One region of the Streptomyces sp. NPDC021093 genome, then DNA from elsewhere that is predicted to be linked to it. Evidence: riboswitches for the same ligand, from Rfam matches in the RefSeq annotation. Region 1 holds a riboswitch; the other holds the start of a gene.
The links. Region 1 has a riboswitch for glycine ahead of gcvP (aminomethyl-transferring glycine dehydrogenase). Riboswitches for the same ligand answer to the same signal wherever they lie in the genome.
Positions count from the first base shown of each region.

Region 1 (10,707 bases):
GGCGAAACCCAGCCTGCGCGGGAAACCGGTGGTCGTGGGCGGGCTGGGGCCCCGAGGGGTGGTCGCCACCGCTTCGTACGAGGCGAGACGCTTCGGGGTGCACTCGGCCATGCCGATGGCGCAGGCGCGGCGGCTCGCGCCCAATGCCGCCTATCTGGTGCCGCGCTTCTCGCTCTACCGGACGGTGAGCGAGCAGGTGATGGAGCTGTTGGGGCAGCTGTCGCCCCTGGTGGAGCCGCTCAGCATGGACGAGGCGTTCGTGGACCTGGAGGCGGGCGGCACGGCCGACGACACCGCGTCCGCGCGGGAGGTCGGCGAGCGGCTGCGGAAGCGGATCAGGGCGGTCACCGGACTGAGCGGGTCGGTCGGGCTCGCGGGCTCCAAGATGCTGGCCAAGATCGCGTCCGAGCAGGCCAAGCCGGACGGGCTGGTGCTGATAGCTCCGGGGACCGAGCGGGAGCTGCTCGCGCCGATGCCGGTGCGGATCCTGCCGGGGGTGGGACCCGCGACCGGGGACCATTTGCGACGGGCCGGGATGACGACGGTGGCGGACCTCGCGGCGGCGGGCGAGGACGAGCTCGTACGGCTGCTGGGGAGGGCGCACGGGGCGTCGCTGTACCGGATGGCGCGGGGGATCGACGACCGGCCCGTGGTGGCCGAGCGGGACGCGAAGTCGGTGTCGGTCGAGGACACCTTCGACGTGGATCTGCACGACCGGGTGCGGGTGCGGTCCGAGGTGGAGCGGCTGGCCGAGCGGTGCGTCGAGCGGCTGCGGGCTGCGGGGAGGTCGGGGCGGACCGTGGTGCTCAAGGTGCGGAGGTTCGATTTCTCGACGCTGACGCGGTCGGAGACGCTGCGCGGGCCGACGGACGACGCCGGGGTCGTGCGGGAGGCGGCCGCGCGGCTGCTGGAGGGTGTGGACACCACGGGCGGGGTGCGGCTGCTGGGGGTCGGGGTGACCGGGCTGGCGGACTTTACGCAGGAGGACCTTTTCGCGCAGGCGGCGCGGGAGGCGGAAGAGGCGGAAGAGGCGGTGGAAGGGCAGGGCCGGGGGGTGGGGACGGCGGCCGGGGCTGAGGGCTCGGGGCGTGGCGGATCGGCCGATGCGGTGGGGGAGAGCGTTGAGGAGGAGGGGGAGAGCGAGAGGGAAGAGGCCGGGGCCGGGTCTGGGACCGGGATCGGGTCTGGGATCGGGTCTGGGGCCGGGGGTGGCGGGGGTGAGCCGGTTGCTGAGCGGCGGTGGCATGCGGGGCACGATGTGCGGCATGCGGAGTACGGCGCGGGGTGGGTGCAGGGGAGCGGGGTGGGGCGGGTGACGGTGCGGTTCGAGGAGCCGGGGTCGCCGGGGCCGGGACGGGTGAGGACCTTTCTGGTGGACGATCCGGAACTGGAGGTGGCGGAGCCGTTGCCGTTGGTGGGGGTGCCGGGGGAGGACGTGGGGGCCCGGGAGCTTTCCGGCGGGCCGGGCCGCATGGGGTGACCTTGCCTGTTCGGTACGGCTGGTGCGGGTGATGGGGTCTGTCTGTCTGCCTGGCTGGGGCGGGGCTGGGCGGGGGCGGATGGGGTACTGCCCTGGTCGGACGGAGCTGAGAGGGTCGGGGAAGTGTGCAGCCGCACGGCAGGGGCGGTGACGTGGAGCGGGTGAGGTCTCCTCTGCTTGAGCGGAGCCGAGAGGCGGGGGGGCAGTTGCAAGGCAGGGGTGGGGCGACGACGCCGTGCCGCCCGGTCCAGGCGCGGAGCGCGGGCGCCTCGCCCTTGCTCTTCTCGTCCCGGAGCTGGAGCTTCAGCACGGCGGGGGTGTGGTCCTCCCGTACGACAGGGAGCACGAGGGCGACGACGCCGTGCCGCCCGGTCCAGGCGCGGAGCGCGGGCGCCTCGCCCTTGCTCTCCTCGTTCCGGAGCTGGAGCTTCAGCACGGCGGGGTGTGGTCCTCCCGTACGACGGGGCGCACGAGGGCGGCGGCGCCGTGCAGGGCAAGGGCGGAGGGGACGGGCAGCGGGTGGGGGCTCTCGTGTGTGAGTGGAGCCGAGAGCTTGGGGAGGTCGCGACCAGGTCGAGGGGTGCTGGTGCTCCAGGCCTTGGGGCGTGCGTGTCAGGGCGCCGACCGTGGTAGGACCTTTGGACTGGTCCTGGGGGAGGGCGGGGGTCAGGATTCTCCGTTGGCCAGAGTGCCGAAGTCCTTGTCGGGGGTGGTGGGGGGCGCGGAGTTGAGGCCGTAGTGGTGGTAGAGCTGGAGCTCTTGCTCGGGGGAGAGGTGACGGCCTACGCCGAAGTCCGGGGCGTCTCTGATCAGGGACTTTTCGAAGGGGATGCGCAGGGTGTTGTCGACGAGGCTGCTGGGTTCCAGGGGGACGAAGGCGTCGCGGGAGAAGAGGCCGGTGCGGACGGCCGCCCACTCGGGAATGCCGGTGGCGTCGTCCAGGTAGACCTCGTCCACCGTTCCGATCTTGGTGCCGTTGCGGTCGAATGCTTTGCGGCCGATCAGGCTGCGCGGATCGATGTCGGTCTGCACGGTCGGTCCCTTCAACTGGTCGCAACTGCTGTGTGAACCCCGTAAAACATACGAAAGAGCAGAATTGAGAGCCTGGCCACTCGAGGGATCCTGGTGGGAGTGCGCTGGTAGGCTGGCCAACGGCTGCTGACCCCGTGCGGGAGAGTCCTCCGAGATGGATTTCGGAGGCGCCGAAGGAGCAACTCCTCCCCGGAATCTCTCAGGCCCCTGTACCGCTCGGACGAGGTCACTCTGGAAAGCAGGGCGGGTGGCGGGCACGGCACAGGCCGGTGCGTGATCCTTCCTCACCGACGGTGAAAGCCGGAGCTCCGTCACGCGGTGTTCCGGTGAAGCTCTCAGGTTGAGATGACAGAGGGGGAGGCCGTCCGGGTACCCGTGCCGTGGTGCCCCTCGCAGGTCGTGTCAGACCAGGAGGCCTTCCGCAGATGACCGCCAACCGTCGTATTGCGCTCGCAGAGCTTGAGCGTGGAATCCCCTTTGAGCAGCGTCATATCGGACCTGATGGTGAAGCGCAGGCCAAGATGCTCGCGCAGGTCGGGTACGGGTCGTTGGACGAGCTGACCGCCGCCGCGGTGCCGGATGCGATCAAGAACGCGGAGGCGCTGAGCCTGCCGGACGCGCGTACCGAGGCCGAGGTGCTGGCCGAGCTGCGTACGCTCGCCGACCGGAACCAGGTGCTGGCCCCGATGATCGGCCTCGGCTACTACGGGACCTTCACGCCGCCGGTCATCCTGCGGAACGTCATGGAGAACCCGGCCTGGTACACGGCCTACACGCCCTACCAGCCGGAGATCTCGCAGGGCCGGCTCGAAGCGCTCCTCAACTTCCAGACGATGGTCGCCGAGCTGACCGGGCTGCCGACGTCCGGTGCCTCGCTGCTCGACGAGGGCACCGCCGCCGCCGAGGCCATGTCGCTCGCGCGGCGGGTGGGCAAGGTCAAGAAGGGCGTGTTCCTGGTCGACGCGGAAACGCTTCCGCAGACCATCGCCGTGATTCAGACGCGGGCCGAGCCCACCGGTGTCGAGGTCGTCGTCGCCGACCTGGCGGAAGGGATTCCGGCCGAGGTCGCCGAGCGCGGTGTGTTCGGTGTGCTGCTGCAGTACCCGGGCGCCTCCGGTGTCGTACGGGACATCAAGCCCGTCATCGAGCAGGCGCACGAGCTGGGTGCCATCGTCACCGTTGCCGCGGATCTGCTGGCGCTGACGCTGCTGACCTCGCCGGGTGAGCTGGGCGCCGACATCGCCGTCGGTACGACGCAGCGGTTCGGTGTGCCGATGGGCTTCGGCGGTCCGCACGCCGGGTTCATGGCCGTACGGGAGAAGTTCGCACGCAGCCTGCCCGGGCGGCTCGTGGGCGTGTCCGTGGACGCGGACGGCGACAAGGCGTACCGGCTGGCGCTCCAGACGCGTGAGCAGCACATCCGCCGTGAGAAGGCGACCAGCAACATCTGTACGGCACAGGTGTTGCTGGCCGTGATGGCAGGGATGTACGCCGTCTACCACGGCCCGGACGGGCTCAAGGGGATCGCGCGCCGGACGCACCGCTACGCGTCGATCCTCGCCGAGGGGCTGCGCGCCGGTGGCGTCGAGGTCGTGCACGGGGAGTACTTCGACACGCTGACCGTACGGGTGCCGGGCAAGGCCGCCGAGGTCGTCGCCGCCGCCCGTGAGCACGGGGTCAATCTGCGGCTCATCGACGGCGACTTGGTGTCCGTCGCGTGCGACGAGACCACCGCGCGGGCCCAAGTGGCCTCCGTCTGGGCCGCGTTCGGGGTCGAGGGCGATATCGAGGCGCTGGACGAGGCCGTCGGTGAGGCGCTGCCGGACGCGCTGCTGCGGAGTGACGACTTCCTGACCCACCCGGTCTTCCACCAGCACCGCTCCGAGACGGCCATGCTGCGCTACCTGCGCAAGCTCGCCGACCGCGACTACGCGCTGGACCGCGGCATGATCCCGCTCGGCTCCTGCACCATGAAGCTGAACGCGACGACCGAGATGGAGCCGGTGACCTGGCCCGAGTTCGGTGCGATCCACCCCTTCGCGCCGATCGAGCAGGCCGCAGGCTACCTGACGCTCATCCGCGAGCTGGAGGAGCGCCTCGCCGAGGTCACCGGGTACGACGCGGTGTCGATCCAGCCCAACGCCGGTTCGCAGGGCGAGCTGGCCGGACTGCTCGCCGTACGGGCGTACCACCGGGCGAACGGCGACGAGCAGCGCACCGTGTGCCTGATTCCGTCGTCCGCGCACGGCACGAACGCCGCGAGCGCGGTCATGGCCGGCATGAAGGTCGTCGTGGTGAAGACCGCGGACGACGGCGAGGTCGACGTCGAGGACCTGCACGCCAAGATCGAGCAGTACCGGGACGAGCTGTCGGTGCTGATGATCACGTACCCGTCCACGCACGGCGTCTTCGAGGAGCACGTCGCCGACATCTGCGCGACCGTGCACGAGGCCGGCGGTCAGGTGTACGTCGATGGCGCCAACCTCAACGCGCTGGTGGGCCTCGCCAAGCCGGGCAAGTTCGGCGGCGACGTCTCCCACCTGAACCTGCACAAGACCTTCTGCATCCCGCACGGCGGCGGCGGCCCGGGCGTCGGCCCGGTGGGTGTGCGCGCGCACCTCGCGCCGTACCTCCCCAACCACCCGCTGCAGCCGTCGGCCGGTCCCGAGACGGGCGTCGGTCCGGTCTCGGCCGCGCCGTGGGGCTCGGCCGGCATCCTGCCGATCTCGTGGGCGTACGTACGGCTCATGGGCGGCGAGGGCCTGAAGCGGGCCACGCAGGTGGCCGTGCTGGCCGCGAACTACATCGCGAAGCGTCTTGAGCCGCACTACCCGGTGCTCTACACCGGTCCGAACGGCCTCGTCGCGCACGAGTGCATCGTGGACCTGCGCCCGCTGTCGAAGGCCACGGGCGTGAGCGTGGACGACATCGCCAAGCGGCTCATCGACTACGGCTTCCACGCGCCGACCATGTCGTTCCCGGTCGCCGGGACGCTGATGATCGAGCCGACGGAGAGCGAGAACCTCTACGAGCTGGACCGGTTCTGCGAGACGATGATCGCCATCCGCGGCGAGATCGAGAAGGTCGCGGCGGGCGACTGGCCGGCCGACGACAACCCGCTGGCGAACGCCCCGCACACCGCTGCCGCGCTCGGTGGCGAGTGGACGCACGCGTACAGCCGCGAGGAGGCCGTCTTCCCGGCCGGGGTCTCGGCGGCCGACAAGTACTGGCCGCCGGTGCGCCGGATCGACGGCGCGTTCGGCGACCGCAACCTGGTCTGCTCCTGCCCGCCGATGGACGAGTACGACAACTGACGGGTGCCGTTCGGCAGGTGACATGCGTGGGGGCCGGTTCGGAGTGGAAGCTCCGGGCCGGCCCCTTCGTCGTACGTCGCTTCTTCGGGTGTGGCTCTTCGCGGTGCGTGTGGCGGCTGTGTCAGCCGTCGCGCGGATCGCCTAGGCAGCGGTGGCCACGTCCAGCGGGCGGTGCGGCGCGATGATCTGCCCGTTCGGCAGCAGCTCGCCGGTGTCCTCGAAGAGGAGGACGCCGTTGCACAGCAGGCTCCAGCCCTGCTCCGGGTGGTTCGCCGTCGGACGGGCGGCCTCCCGGTCGGCTGATTCGGCGGTCGGGCAGGATGGCTGGTGCTGGCACATGGAAGGGTTCTTTCGCTGCGTGGTGGTGGTGAAGGTGTTCCTGCGGCTTGAATCGGTGTTCATGGCCGCCCCCCGTATCAGTAGGTCCGGTCCCAGTGTTGCCCCACGGGCGTCGATCCGCAGGGATTTCACGGCAGCTCTTCTCACTGATTGAGGACGCATCACCCGTGCGGACGGTTCAGCTCAACTGGCCCCTCTCTTCGGGTGGTTCGGGGTGACCCGGGCGGGCTAGTCCGGATGGGTCACGTGGGCACGGCGGTGCCCCGCGCCTCCGGGCCTGGAGGGCGGGGCACCGTATGTGCGGAGGGTCAGGCGAGCTGGCCGAGGAGCGGGGCCGACGGGACCGGGTTCAGCCGCAGAGTGAGGACGGGCAGCAGGTCCGAGACCTTGCAGGGGTGGTGCGGGGCGATGCCGGGCGGGGCGGGGGCCAGTGGCACCAGGACGTCGGACGGGGCGGGAGCTCCGGTGGAGGCGTCGGCGGTGGGGTCGCCGTGCAGCCACAGGGTCATCATGTACAGGGCGGGAATGGACAGCAGCCGCGGTTGGTAGGCGGCCGCCATGCCCTCGGCCTGGCGCAGTGCGCGCTCGGTGGAGCTCAGATAGGGGCCCTCGCAGAAGTGGGAGAAGGTCCAGCCGTCGGGGGTGAGTACGGTATTGGCCGCGGCCACCGCCCGGTCGCCGTTGCGGATCAGGAACCACCACCCGGTGAGGCGGGTGCGGGGCGGGCGGGCGCCTCCGGTGATCTGGTCCAGGACGTGGACCGGGAGCGTGAGTTCGGGCGTGAGCGGCCCCTGGAGGGAACGGAGGGCCGGGGTGCGGGCCTCGGTGACGGCAGTGGGGGAGCCGAGTGCCGCGAGAACGCTGCGCAGGGCGGGCGCGGGAGCCGGGGGTACGTGCAGCGGCATGGTGGATCGCCTCTCGCTCTGGGAGACATGGTGAAGCCTGGGCGGTGCGGACGGCGCTGTCAGCGGTGCGGGGCTGGAGAGGGCCTTGGGCGAGGGCCTGGCGTCAACTCTCCGCCTCGTTCGCGGAGTTTATACGACACGTGTTCACACGATGTTTCGTCTAGTCGTCGTGGATATGGCCTGCAAGTCGGTATTCGGCCCTGTGGACAGGGCATTCAGCAAGGGGAAAGTCCTGGTTCGAGGCCGGAATGCAGGATGATTCCGGGGCATTCTCCGCAGCGGCGGTCGGCCGGAACTCGTCGGCATTTTTGACCACTTCTGTGAAGCTGGTAACTGCGCCCTGCGCCATGCCCGCGGAATGTGCCCGCAGGAATTCGCATCGAGGGTAACGCGTACCGGTGGCGGGTGGGGCGTTATGGATCAGTCCGCCGGGGCATCATCGACCGTGAACCACAGGACGCAGCGGCCGTTGCCGCGGGCTGCCCCGGCTGAGGAAGGACGCTCCGATGGGTGAGAAGGTCGTGGCAGACGGATTCGATCTGGTCGACCGGCAGAAGTACCGGCACAAGCTCCACGAGTGTCTGGCGGGGCTCGGGAGGCTCTTGGAGGAGAAGAAGTTCGACCGGCCGAAGAATCTCATGGGGCTGGAGATCGAACTGAATCTCGCGGGGGCCGACGGGCTGCCGAAGATGATGAATGCGGAAGTGCTGGAACGCATTGCCAGCAGGGATTTCCAGACCGAGCTCGGGATGTTCAACCTGGAGGTGAACATTGTTCCGCACCGGTTGGGCGGGCGTGTTCTCGATCAATTGGCGGAGGAACTGCGCACCGGTCTGGGCTATGCCCACCGGAAGGCCGCCGAGGTCGACGCGGGAATCGTGATGATCGGCATCCTGCCCACGCTGGGGCGGGACGACCTGGTCCACGCGAACCTCTCGGACGTCGACCGGTACGCGCTGCTGAACGAGCAGATCGTGGCGGCAAGGGGTGAGCCCTTCCAGCTCGACATCGAGGGTGTCGAGCGCCTGACCTGCAACTCCGAGTCGATCGTGCCCGAATCGGCCTGTACGTCCGTGCAGTTGCACCTCCAGGTGACACCGGGGCGCTTCGCCGACGTGTGGAACGCGGCGCAGGCCGTCGCCGGGGTGCAGATCGCGGTGGGGGCCAACGCGCCCTTCCTGTTCGGGCACGAGCTGTGGCGGGAGTCGAGGCCGCCGCTGTTCACGCAGGCGACGGACACCAGGCCGCCGGAGCTGATCGCGCAGGGGGTGCGGCCGCGGACCTGGTTCGGCGAGAGGTGGGTGGACTCGGCGTACGAGCTGTTCGAGGAGAACCTGCGTTACTTCCCCGCGCTGCTGCCCATCTGCGACGAGGAGGAGCCGCTGCGGGTGCTGGACGAGGGCGGGGTGCCGCAGCTCAAGGAGCTGGTGCTGCACAACGGGACCGTGTACCGGTGGAACCGGCCGGTGTACGGGGTCGCCGACGGCGTGCCGCACCTGCGGGTGGAGAACCGGGTGCTGCCGGCCGGGCCGACGGTGACCGATGTGATCGCGAACGCGGCCTTCTACTACGGGCTGGTGCGGGCACTGGCCGAGGATGCCAGGCCGGTGTGGCGGCGGATGGCGTTCGCGGACGCGGAGGCGAATTTCGAAACGGCCTGCCGGTACGGGATCGACGCGGAGCTGACGTGGCCGCGGACGGGGCGGGGCGCGGGGACGCAGAAGGTGCCGGCGGTCAAGCTCGTACGGGACGAACTTCTGCCGCTGGCCGCGGCGGGGCTGGACGCGTGGGGGGTGGAGGCGGCGGACCGGGACCGGTATCTCGGGGTGATCGAGGAACGGTGCCGGAGGCGGGTGAACGGGGCTTCCTGGCAGGTGGACACGTATCACAGGGCGCTGGAGGCGGGGCTGGGGAGGGAGGCGGCGCTGGCGGCGATGACCCGGAGGTACGGGGAGTTGATGCACTTGGGGGAGCCGGTGCATTTGTGGGGGGTGGGGTTTCCGGGGCGGGGCTGATTCCGTTTGTTCTGTGCTTGTCGGGCAAGCTGTGACGTCCCCTGCGGTGGTGCCCCTCCCTTGAGCCTTGCGGCTGTGGCGAGACCCCAGCGGTGCGGGGATCAGGATGAGGCGGGACTACACAAGCGGAGGTCGGAGTGCAAGGGGATACGGGGCAGATCGGCGACGTGACACCCGACAAGCCGGGGCTGGGGCGTGAACGGCCTCTGACCCGGCGGGTGTTGGGGACCGAGCTGCTGCTCGTGCTGGCCCTGTCGTTGGGGGCCAGTGGGCTGTCCGCGCTGATCAGGTTTATCGGGGCGGTGACAAAACCGGGTGGGCTGAAGGACCAGGCGGCGAATCTCAACAGCTCGGCCGCTCCGGGGCGTCCGTGGCTGGATCTCGTCTGGCAGCTGTTCAGCATTTCGACCGCCCTGGTGCCGGTGGCGCTCGTCGCGCATCTGCTGCTGCGGGAGGGCAGCGGGCTGCGTGCGCTCGGCTTCGACCGGCTGCGGCCGTGGCCCGACCTGGGGCGCGGGACGCTGGTCGCGGCCGGGATCGGGAGTGCGGGGCTGGCCTTCTACTTGGTGGCGAACGCGACGGGGTTCAACCTGACGGTGGTGCCGGAGTCGCTGCCCGAGGTGTGGTGGAAGTACCCCGTGCTGATCCTGTCGGCGATCCAGAACTCTGTGCTGGAGGAGGTCATCGTCGTCGGGTATCTGCTGCGCAGGCTGGGGCAGTTGGGGTGGACGCCGATGGCCGCGCTGGTCGCGAGTTCGGTGCTGCGGGGGTCGTACCACCTGTACCAGGGGGTGGGCGGCTTCATCGGGAACATGGTGATGGGCGTGGTGTTCGTACTGCTCTACCGGAAGTGGGGGCGGGTGGGGCCGCTGGTGGTGGCCCACGCGCTGCTCGACATCGGGGCATTCGTGGGGTACGCGGTGCTGGCGGGGAGGGTGGACTGGCTGCCCACCCTCTAGTGGCCGGACCTGCCCTCAAGGAGTGGTGAGGAGGTCGCCTTCGAGGACGGTGACCGCGTGGCCGGTGAGATGGGTGCGGTCGCCGTGCAGGGCGGTGCGGACGAGGCCGGTGCGGGCGCCGCCCTGGAGGCCGGTCAGTTCGGTGCGGCCCAGGCGGGCGGACCAGAACGGGGCGAGGGCGGTGTGGGCGCTGCCGGTCACCGGGTCCTCGTCGATGCCGACGGCGGGGAAGAAGCAGCGGGTGGCGAAGTCGTAGCCCCGGGAGGGCTCCTCGGCGGGCGCCGTCGCGATGACGCCTCGGCGGGAGAGGGCGGCCAGGGCCTTCAGATCGGGGGCGAGGGCGCGGACCTCCTGCTCGCTGCGGCACTCGACGAGGTAGTCACCGACCTGGTCCCCGGTGTAGAGGACCGTGAGGGGTTCGACGCCGAGGGCTTCGGCGAGCCCCGGGGGTGCCTCGACGGGGTTCAGGGGTGCGGTGGGGAAGTCGAGGGTGAGGGTGCCGTCGGGGTGGGCGGTGGAGGTGAGGATGCCGCTTCGGGTGGTGAAGCGGACCGTTCCGGTGGCGGTGCCCGTGGTGTGGAGGACGTGGGCCGTGGCCAGGGTGGCGTGGCCGCACATGTCGACCTCCGTGGTGGGGGTGAACCAGCGGAGGGCCCAGTCGGC
Region 1 is NZ_JBIRQJ010000008.1:9,020-19,726, forward strand. Features, by position in the region: gene ACH4SP_RS25065 (DNA polymerase IV) at 1-1,480, shown strand, start outside; gene ACH4SP_RS25070 (PRC-barrel domain-containing protein) at 2,147-2,512, opposite strand; glycine riboswitch at 2,640-2,737, shown strand; gene gcvP (aminomethyl-transferring glycine dehydrogenase) at 2,938-5,826, shown strand; gene ACH4SP_RS25080 (DUF5999 family protein) at 5,968-6,165, opposite strand; gene ACH4SP_RS25085 (hypothetical protein) at 6,474-7,070, opposite strand; gene ACH4SP_RS25090 (glutamate--cysteine ligase) at 7,577-9,085, shown strand; gene ACH4SP_RS25095 (CPBP family intramembrane glutamic endopeptidase) at 9,274-10,044, shown strand; gene ACH4SP_RS25100 (PhzF family phenazine biosynthesis protein) at 10,060-10,707, opposite strand, start outside.

Region 2 (10,707 bases), on a different contig from region 1:
CGTCGCCGCGCATCGCCATCTTCGCGGCGGTGACGGCCTTGACGCCCGCCATGCCATTGCGTTCGATGCACGGGATCTGGACCAGGCCGCCGACCGGGTCGCAGGTCAGGCCCAGGTTGTGCTCCATGCCGATCTCGGCGGCGTTCTCGACCTGCTCGGGGGTGCCGCCGAGGACCTCGGCCAGTGCGCCCGCGGCCATCGAGCAGGCGGAGCCGACCTCGCCCTGGCAGCCGACCTCGGCGCCCGAGATGGAGGCGTTCTCCTTGAAGAGCATGCCGATCGCGCCGGCTGCGAGGAGGAAGCGGACGACGCCGTCCTCGTCCGCGTTCGGCACGAAGTTCATGTAGTAGTGCAGAACGGCGGGGATGATGCCGGCGGCGCCGTTGGTGGGGGCGGTGACGACCCGGCCGCCGGCCGCGTTCTCCTCGTTGACGGCCATCGCGTAGAGGGTGACCCACTCCATGGCGTGGGCCTTGGGGTCGCCGTCGGCGCGCAGCTGGCGGGCCGAATTGGCCGCGCGGCGGCGGACCTTGAGGCCGCCGGGGAGGATGCCCTCGCGGGACATGCCGCGCGAGACGCAGGCCTGCATGACACGCCAGATTTCGAGGAGGCCCTCGCGGATCTCCTCCTCGGTGCGCCAGGCCATCTCGTTCTCCAGCATCATCGAGGAGATCGACAGGCCGGTCTCCTTCGCCATGCGGAGCAGCTCGTCGCCGGTGCGGAAGGGGTGCTTGAGGACCGTGTCGTCGGGGACGATCGGGTTCTCGCCCGCCACCGCGTCCTCGTCCACGACGAAGCCGCCGCCGACCGAGTAGTACGTCTTCTCCAGCAGGGGCGCGCCCTGGGCGTCGTACGCGAAGAGGGTCATGCCGTTCGCGTGGTACGGGAGCGAGCGGCGGCGGTGCAGGATCAGCTCGTTGGGCTCGTCGAAGTCGATCTCGTGTGCGGCGCCGATCTCCGTGCCCAGGAGGCGCAGGCGGCCGGTGGCGCGGATGCGCTCGACCTCGGCGTCGGCGGTCTCGACGTTGACGGTGCGCGGCGAGTGCCCCTCCAGGCCGAGCAGGACGGCCTTCGGGGTGCCGTGGCCGTGGCCGGTGGCGCCGAGGGAGCCGAAGAGTTCCGCGCGTACCGATGTGGTCTGGGCGAGCAGGCCGTCCTTCTTGAGGCGTCCCACGAACATCCGGGCGGCCCGCATCGGGCCCACCGTGTGGGAGCTGGACGGGCCTATGCCGATCGAGAACAGGTCGAAGACCGAGATGGCCACAGCAGAACTCCTCAGAAGGGTGGCGGACGCCGTTGTCCGTCGGGCGGAACAGGTGCGGGGTGTCTCCTGCCCGATGAGAGAAGCACGGAGGCAGGAAACGAAGGGGCAAGGGGCGGGGCACCGCACTCACTGTCCAGTGTGCGCGATGCCCCGTTTTTACGTATTGCTGGATTTGGACGTACAGGTGAAGAGTACGGAACTACTCCGTATTACTTCAGCCCGGGGTAAAGCGGGTGCTTGTCGGCGAGGGCCGAGACGCGGGCCGAGAGGGCCTTGACGTCGTACGACGGCTTCAGGGCCGCCGCGATGATGTCGGCGACCTCGGTGAAGTCCTCCGTCTGGAAGCCGCGGGTGGCAAGGGCGGGGGTGCCGATGCGCAGGCCCGAGGTGACCATCGGCGGGCGCGGGTCGTTCGGGATGGCGTTGCGGTTGACCGTGATGCCGACCTCGTGGAGACGGTCCTCGGCCTGCTGGCCGTCCAGCTCCGAGTTGCGCAGGTCGACGAGGACCAGGTGGACGTCCGTACCGCCGGAGAGGACGGAGACGCCGTGCTCGGTGACGTCGGCCTGCACCAGGCGCTCGGCCAGGATGCGGGCGCCGTCCAGGGTGCGCTGCTGGCGCTCCTTGAACTCCGGCGAGGCCGCGACCTTGAAGGAGACGGCCTTGGCCGCGATCACGTGCTCCAGCGGGCCGCCCTGCTGACCCGGGAAGACCGCCGAGTTGATCTTCTTGGCGAGCTCCTGCGTGGACAGGATCACGCCGCCGCGCGGACCGCCGAGGGTCTTGTGCGTCGTCGTGGTGACCACGTGGGCGTGCGGGACCGGGTTGGGGTGCAGCCCGGCCGCGACGAGGCCCGCGAAGTGCGCCATGTCGACCATCAGGTACGCGCCGACCTCGTCCGCGATCTTGCGGAAGGCGGCGAAGTCCAGCTGGCGCGGGTACGCGGACCAGCCGGCCACGATCAGCTTCGGCTGGCTCTCCTTGGCGAGGCGGGCCACCTCGTCCATGTCCACGACGCCGGTCTCGTCGACGTGGTACGGGACCACGTTGTAGAGCTTGCCGGAGAAGTTGATCTTCATGCCGTGGGTCAGGTGACCGCCGTGGGCCAGGTTGAGACCCATGATCGTGTCGCCCGGCTTCAGCAGCGCGAACATCGCGGCGGCGTTGGCCTGGGCGCCCGAGTGCGGCTGGACGTTCGCGTGCTCGGCGCCGAACAGCGCCTTGATGCGGTCGATCGCGATCTGCTCGACGACATCTACGTGCTCGCAGCCGCCGTAGTAGCGGCGGCCCGGGTAGCCCTCGGCGTACTTGTTGGTGAGGACCGAGCCCTGGGCCTCCATGACCGCGACCGGAGCGAAGTTCTCCGAGGCGATCATTTCGAGGGTGGACTGCTGGCGGTGGAGCTCGGCGTCGACTGCGGCGGCGACGTCCGGGTCCAGCTCGTGGAGGGAAGAGTTGAGAAGCGACATCAGGCGAGTCCCTAGGGGGTTCAGGCGAATCAGTTGCCGGAGCGTTTCAGTGGCCAGCGCGTTTCAGTGGCCCGTGCGGTGCGGTCGCCGGTGCGGTTCAGCTGCCGGAGAGCGCGGCGTACTCGTCGGCGGTGAGCAGGTCGGACGGCTCCTCCGTGACGCGCACCTTGAACAGCCAGCCGCCTTCGAAGGGAGCGGAGTTCACCAGCGACGGGTCTTCCACGACGTCCGAGTTGGCCTCGACGACCTCGCCGGTCACCGGGGAGTACAGGTCGCTGACGGACTTGGTCGACTCCAGTTCGCCGCAGGTCTCGCCCGCGGTGACCGTGTCGCCCACCTCAGGGAGCTGGGCGAAGACGACGTCACCGAGCGCGTTGGCCGCGAACTCGGTGATGCCGACGGTCGCGACGCCGTCCTCGGACGTCGCGAGCCACTCGTGCTCCTTGCTGTAACGCAGCTGCTGGGGGTTGCTCATGACTGAATTCTCCTGGATGCGGGGGAGTGCTGAGGAACAGGGTCCTGCGGGATGAGATGCGCGGTCTGCGAGATGCGTCACTTCAGGCGCCTGCGGGCGTCGCTCCGGACGTCCGTGGAGCGTCGTGCACGTCCGTGGAGCGTTGTGGCGGACGTCCGCGGGGCGTCGTTGTGGACGGTCCGTGGAGCGTGGTGGCGGGCACCTGCAGAGCGTTACTTCTGGCGCTTGTAGAACGGCAGGGCGACGACCTCGTACGGCTCGTGGCTGCCGCGGATGTCGACGCCGACGCCCGCCGTGCCGGGGGCCGCGAAGGCCGCGTCGACGTACGCCATCGCGATCGGCTTGCCGAGCGTGGGGGAGGGTGCACCCGAGGTGACCTCGCCGACGACCCGGCCGTCCACGACGACCTCGTAACCGGAGCGCGGGACCCGGCGGCCCTCGGCGATCAGGCCGACGAGCTTGCGCGGCGGGGCGCTCTCCGCGCGCGCGGCGGCCGCCTCCAGGGACGTACGGCCGACGAAGTCGCCCTCCTTCTCGAACTTGACGACCCGCCCGAGGCCGGCGTCGAAGGGGGTGAGCTTCGTCGTCAGCTCGTTGCCGTACAGCGGCATGCCCGCCTCAAGGCGCAGCGTGTCGCGGCAGGACAGGCCGCACGGGATCAGGCCGACGCCCGCGCCCGCCTCGGTCAGCGCCTGCCACAGCGCCTCCGCGTGGATCGGCTCGACGAACAGCTCGAAGCCGTCCTCGCCGGTGTAGCCGGTGCGGGCGATGAGGGCCGGGACACCGGCGACGGTGCCGGGCAGGCCCGCGTAGTACTTGAGGCCGTCCAGGTCGGCGTCCGTGACGGACTTGAGGATGCCGGGGGACTCCGGGCCCTGCACGGCGATCAGGGCGTACGCGTCGCGGTCGTCACGGACCTCGGCGTCGAAGCCCTCGGCGCGGGCGACGAGCGCGTCCAGGACGATCTGGGCGTTGCCCGCGTTGGCGACCACCATGTACTCGGTCTCGCCCAGGCGGTAGACGATCAGGTCGTCGACGATGCCGCCGTCCTCCTGGCAGATCATCGTGTACCGGGCGCGGCCGAGGCCGACGGTGCCGATGTTGCCGACGAGGGCGAAGTTGAGGAGGTCGACGGCCTGCGGGCCGGTCACCGTGATCTCGCCCATGTGGGAGAGGTCGAAGAGCCCCGCCCTGGTGCGTACGGCGTTGTGCTCGTCGCGCTCGGACGCGTACCGCAGCGGCATGTCCCAGCCCGCGAAGTCGGTCATGGTCGCGCCGAGCGAGCGATGCAGGGCATCGAGGGCGGTATGGCGAGAATTGGTGCTCATGGACGAAGGCTCCCAGGGCATGACGACGAGGAGGACTGCCCTCCCCATCTGTCATCGGACCTGAGAGGTTCGCCGGAGCAACGTGGCCCGGCTTGCACCTTGGGTGGGAGCACCACGAGGACGCTCCGCTTTTCAGATCTGCCTCGCCCGCGCGGTACAGGGGCCTGAGAGATTCAAGGGAGGAGCTTGCTCCTTCGGCGCCGGGGCATTGCTGCCCCGGACTCTCCCGCGCGGATTCATACGGCCGTTTTGAATCCTCCCCCCACCGGAGCAGGGGGATTCCTGGCTCACGCCGCCTGCGAGGTCAGCGACTCCACAGGGCTTCCACGATCAACACCAGCCGGGTTGAAACCAGCCCGGTTTGGTACAGCAATGCTTGGAGGTGCATGTGCCGTCTTGGCTCTCGATCAGCACGATGTACGCACTTGGTTCTCGCGGCGTACGGCACGGAGCCTACCCGACCCCATGTGCAACGCCCCTTCGGGCGGCAAATCGCTTGTCCCGCATTACCTTTTCTTTACACTTCTTGGGCAAGGGTGAGTCATACCCACAGGGGGAGGGGTGAGGACGTTGCAGCAGTCCAGTGCATGCGCCGCTACGGCGGGCGTGGCGGCGAAGCCAGGCGTGAGGGCGGTGGGGCCCGTGCCGGTGCCGGTCGTGCGCGATCTGCGGGAGCGGGCGGGGAGGAGTCCGCGCCTGCTGAAGTTCGCCGCGGGCGACGTGGTGGTCGTGTCCGGGTTGCCGGGCAGCGGGAAGTCCACCCTGATCCGCAGGGCGGTGGCGGGGGTCCGCACGATCGACTCGCAGGACGTGCGGGAGCGGTGGGAGCGGCGGATGCCGCGCTCCCTGCCGTACTCCCTGTACCGCCCGCTGGTGCGGATCGCCCACTACGCCGGGCTGCGGCAGGCGCTGCGCTCGGGCGAGAGCGTGGTCGTGCACGACTGCGGTACACAGGCGTGGGTGCGGCGGTGGCTGGCGCGCGAGGCGGGCAGACGCGGGCGCGGGCTGCGCCTCGTACTGCTCGACGTGACGCCCGAGGTGGCCAGGGACGGCCAGCGCGAGCGCGGACGCGGAGTCTCCGGCTACGCCTTCGCACGGCACCGGCGGGCCGTCGGCACACTGGTCCGCGACGCGGAGGGCGAGCGGCTGCCCGCCGGGTGCGCCTCGGCGGTGCTGCTGGACCGGGAGGCGGCGGGGGCGCTGCGGGAGATCGGCTTCGAAGCGGGCTGATGCCGGTGCGACTGCCGGTGCGACAGGCCTTTGCCGTGCGGGCAGCGGCCCGGCGATAGGGTCGTCGCGCAGGGCGGGAGCAGCGAGAGGGAGCGGTCCGTGGACATTCCGGAGACGACGGGGCAGTACGGCGCGGAGGGCGCGGAGCCGGGCGTGGGTCCTGGCGCGGGCCAGGGTCCGGGTCAGGGTCCGGGGCAGGAAGCCGGTGCCGGTGCGGGCTGGCCGGGGAACGAGCTGGAAGAGGTGCTGGCCGCCTCCGTCGGCAGTCCCACGGCCGGCGCCCGCCTCGTCGAGACGATCGGCCGCAGCCCGCTGTGGATCCCGCTGCCGAACGGCGGCGGCCCCGGCCAGGGACCGCTCGACCTGCCCACCACGGAGATCGACGGCCAGGCGTACGTCCCCGTCTTCAGCTCCGAGCAGCAGTTCCTGCAGTGCGTGGGCAGCCACATGTCGTTCGCCGTGGCGCCCGCCGTGGAGTTCGCGCGCGGGCTGCCGCCGCAGTTGGGCATCGTCGTGAACCCGGGAGGCAACGTCGGCGCACCGCTGCCGCCGCCCGCCGTCGCCGAGCTGTGCCGTACCGGGCGCACCCCGCTGGACGGGCCCGCGAGCGGCGGCCGGGTGCGGCTGTTCGAGCCGGACTGGCAGGAGGAGCCGGTCGACTTCCTCGCCGTGGCCGCGGGCGAGTTCCAGCAGAGCGGCGTGGTCGTCACCGCCCGCCGTGCGCTGGCCAGCATCGAGGGCGAAGAACCGGTCCTGTTCGTCGGCGTACAGCTGTCGTCGTGGGAGGGCGCGGACCGCAACGCGCCGATGGACGCGCTCGGCCGGGCACTGGGCCGCGAGTCGGTGCCGTGGCAGGTGCACCTGCTGCTGCTCGACATGGCGCAGCAGGACCCGGTGGCCGACTGGATGCTGGAGCGGGTGCGGCCCTTCTACCAACGGGAACACTGAGGCCGGCTCACGGGGACACCAAGGATCCGCCCGCGGGGAGGCAGGGGGTCAGCCCGCGGGGACCCGAGGGATCCGCCCGCGGGTACCAGGGATCCGCCCGGAATCGCCTGAGATCCGCCAGGGGGAACACGGAACCCCGGTCCGTCGGGGAGACTGTCGAAACCGACACCGACTCGGTGTCACCGGTGCCGCTTAAGCTGGTTTGATGACCTCGCCACACGGGGGCGGATTGGTCGACACGGCGGACTCGGTGGACTCGGTGGATCGAAGAGGGGCGGGACCCAGGGTGAGCGCGTCAGGCACTGCGGCGGCCGGACAGGTCGAGCACATGCTGCGCCAGGTGACGCCCGGGCGGTTCGACGCGTACGAGGCGCTGCTGCACGCCCTCGCGGACGGCCAGCTGTGGATGCTGCTGTGGCACGGCACCGCCGGATCCCCCGACGCCCAGTACGGGAACATGGAGGTCGACGGCTTCGGCTACGCGCCGTGCGTGACCTCCGCGCAGGAGCTCTCCGCGAGCGGCTGGAACCGGGCGTACGAAGTGGGCACCGGCATCGACCTGGCCCGCGCCCTCTACCCCGACCGCTGGGGCATCTGGCTGAACCCGCACGCCCCCGGCGGTGGCGTCGGCATCCCCTGGCTGGACCTGCGGCGCATCGCCACCGGTCTGAACCGGATGCCGGCCGGACCGCTGCGGCTGTCCGAACCCGCCCTGGAAATCCCGCAGTTCTACGCCCAGCTGTCCCAGAACGCCCACCGCACCCCGGCCGTTCGCGCGCTCAGCCGCGCCTGGGTGCAGCCGGCGCTGGGCGCTCCGTACCTCGCCATTGGTCTCGACCTGTACGACACCAGCCGGCAGTCGGTCGAGGCGGTGCGGGCGATGATGCAGCAGTCCATCGGTGTCGTCCCCGACGGGCTGCCGGTGTCCACGGTCGCGATGACCGACGAGCACGACCCGGTCGGCATGTGGCTGCGCGCCAATGCCCGCCCCTTCTACGACCGCGACGCGCACGCGCCCGCGCCGACCGGTGCGCCGGGATACGGCTACCCGCCGTCGCGCACGCACTGACCCGGTCGCCGTTTCCCCTCCGGCGCTCCGGCCACCGCTTCCGCTCAGGTCACCGCTCCCGCACCGGCCGCCGCTTCCCCTCTCGCCTCATATGCCCCTTCGGGGGGCAATTGGCATGCCCGCGCGCCGAGTTGGCGCCGCGCCCGTGCCGCCCCGGTGCGAAGTCAAGGTCTGCACCAATTTGGCGGTTCTGGAAGGCAGTTGGGGGGTACTGCCGGAGGATGATCCCAATTGCCCACTGTTCGGCCCTCGTTCAGCTCCGTCCGCATAGCGGAAAACTGCAGACAGCATCACGGTTGCGCATCCTTTGGCCGAGGGGTCTGGCGGCAGGTGGCACGCACATTGAAGACTCCCGGCATCAAAGGGCGTTCGCCCTGTGTTCGACAAAATGCTTCAGGCCGCCACTAGCGGCGAGCAAGGGCCGGTGACCGCTGGCCGAGAGGGGTCGCGACCACGATGACGGCACCACTTCACGACGCGCCTGCGGCCGAACCCGTGACGGCCGATGCCGCGGGCGGCGCAGGGGCGAAGAAGATCGAGGGCCGCTCGCCGTGGCGCATCGCCTGGGTGAGGCTGAAGCGGGACAAGCTCGCGCTCACGGGCGGCATCATCGTCCTCCTGCTGGTGCTCGTCGCCATCCTCGCGCCGGTCATCGCCTCGATGGTCGGGCAGACGCCCGACGCCCGGCACGAGGACCTGATCGACCCGCTGTTCGGTACGCCCATCGGATCCTTCGGCGGCATCAGCTCCGAGCACCTGCTCGGCGTGGAGCCGACCAGCGGCCGGGACGTCTTCACCCGCATCGTCTACGGCGCCCGGGTGTCCCTGGTCGTGGGCTTCCTTGCGGCCGTCGTCGCCGTCCTCTTCGGCACCCTCTTCGGCACGCTGGCCGGCTACTTCGGCGGCTGGCTCGACACGGTGATCAGCCGTGTGATGGACATGCTGCTCGCGTTCCCGCAGCTGCTCTTCGTCATCTCGCTGATCTCGGTCATGCCGAGCAAGCTGTTCGGTCTTGAGGGCAGCGGGGTACGGCTGCTGGCCATGATCCTGGTGATCGGCTTCTTCGGCTGGCCCTACATCGGACGCATCGTCCGGGGCCAGGTGCTGTCACTGCGCGAACGCGAGTACGTGGAAGCCGCACGCAGCCTGGGAGCGGGCCGCGGCTACATCGTGGTCAAGGAACTGCTGCCGAACCTGGTGGCCCCGATCACCGTCTACGCCACGCTCATGATCCCGACCAACATCCTCACCGAGGCGGCCCTCAGCTTCCTGGGCGTGGGCGTCAAACCGCCCACGGCCTCCTGGGGTTCGATGCTCTCCGACGCCGTCGCGTACTACGAGTCGGACCCGATGTACATGATCGTCCCGGGTGTGGCCATCTTCCTCACCGTGCTCGCCTTCAACCTGTTCGGCGATGGCGTGCGCGACGCGATCGACCCCAAGGGGTCCCGCTGACCGCCTCACCCGCTTCACCCATGCCAGAGACCAGCCCTGGTCGCTCGGGCCGCATTACACACGGAGGTTGCGAGACAGTGAAATCAACCGGTACGCGCATGCGTCGGGTCGCGGCAATCGCGACCGTCGCAGCCACCACTCTCCTGGTCACCACGGCCTGCAGCGGGGGCGGCGGCAGCAAGGGCAACAACGGCGCCAGCGGCAAGGGCGCGGGTTTCAACGCCGGCGTCGAGAAGATCGCCAACCCGTCCGACAAGAAGGGCGGGACGCTGAAGTTCGTCGGCGTCCAGGACGCGGACTCGTGGGACACCACGATGATGTACTACGGCTTCGCGTTCGACTTCGCGCGCTACTACAGCCGTCAGCTCGTCAGCTACACGGCGGCGCCCGGCCAGAAGGGCATCGAGCTGCAGCCCGACCTCGCCAAGGCCAAGGGCCAGGTGAGCGCCGACGGTCTGACGTACACGTACGAGCTGAAGGACGGCATCAAGTGGGAGGACGGTAAGGAAATTACCGCCCAGGATGTCAAGTACGGCATCGAGCGCCAGTGGGCGCAGGAGGCGCTGTCCGGCGGCCCGGTCTACCTCCGCGACATCCTGGACCCGGAGAAGAAGTTCAAGGGCCCGTACAAGGACCCGAAGGGCATCGACGCGATCCAGACGCCGACCGACAAGAAGCTCGTCTTCAAGCTTCCCAAGGCGAACGGCGACTTCGAGCAGATCCTGGCGATGACCACCAACTCGCCGGTCCGCAAGGACAAGGACACCAAGACCAAGTACGGCCTGAAGCCGTTCTCCTCGGGCCCGTACAAGTTCGACAGCTACAGCCCCAACAAGGGCCTCAAGCTGTCGCGCAACACGTCGTACGACGCCAAGACGGACGGTCTGCGCAAGGCGCTGCCGGACAACATCGAGGTCACCCTCCTCACCAACGCCGACGAGCGCGACAAGCGCCTCATCAACGGTGACGCGGACCTCGACCTGAACCAGCGCGGCATGGCCACCGCGGGCCGCACCACCGCGCTGAAGCAGCACAAGAACAACCTCGACAACCCGTCGAGCGGATTCATCTCGTACGTGGCCTTCCCGCAGAGCGTGAAGCCCTTCGACAACATCCACTGCCGCAAGGCCGTCATCTACGGCGCGGACCACAAGTCCGTGCAGAACGCCCGTGGTGGCCCGGTGGCCGGCGGCGACATCGCCGTGAACATGCTGCCCCCGGTCATCCCCGGCTACGACGTGAAGGACGACCAGTACGGCCTGCGCACCAACGACGGTGCGGCCAACGCCGCCAAGGCGAAGGAAGAGCTGAAGCTCTGCAACCAGCCGAACGGCTTCAAGACCACGCTCGCCGTCCGTAACACCGACGAGTCCGACAAGAAGTCGGCCGAGGCCCTCCAGGCGTCGCTCGCCAAGGTCAACATCAAGGTCGAGATCGACCAGTTCAACGGTGCCGAGGGCTCGTCGATC
Region 2 is NZ_JBIRQJ010000012.1:1,823-12,529, forward strand. Features, by position in the region: gene ACH4SP_RS32725 (L-serine ammonia-lyase) at 1-1,264, opposite strand, end outside; gene glyA (serine hydroxymethyltransferase) at 1,474-2,733, opposite strand; gene gcvH (glycine cleavage system protein GcvH) at 2,831-3,208, opposite strand; gene gcvT (glycine cleavage system aminomethyltransferase GcvT) at 3,421-4,536, opposite strand; glycine riboswitch at 4,679-4,775, opposite strand; gene ACH4SP_RS32745 (AAA family ATPase) at 5,098-5,766, shown strand; gene ACH4SP_RS32750 (enhanced serine sensitivity protein SseB) at 6,001-6,714, shown strand; gene ACH4SP_RS32755 (enhanced serine sensitivity protein SseB C-terminal domain-containing protein) at 7,001-7,783, shown strand; gene ACH4SP_RS32760 (ABC transporter permease) at 8,240-9,238, shown strand; gene ACH4SP_RS32765 (ABC transporter substrate-binding protein) at 9,337-10,707, shown strand, end outside.
Region 2: linked by a shared signal. The riboswitch ahead of gcvT (glycine cleavage system aminomethyltransferase GcvT) and the one ahead of gcvP (aminomethyl-transferring glycine dehydrogenase) in region 1 are both predicted to bind glycine.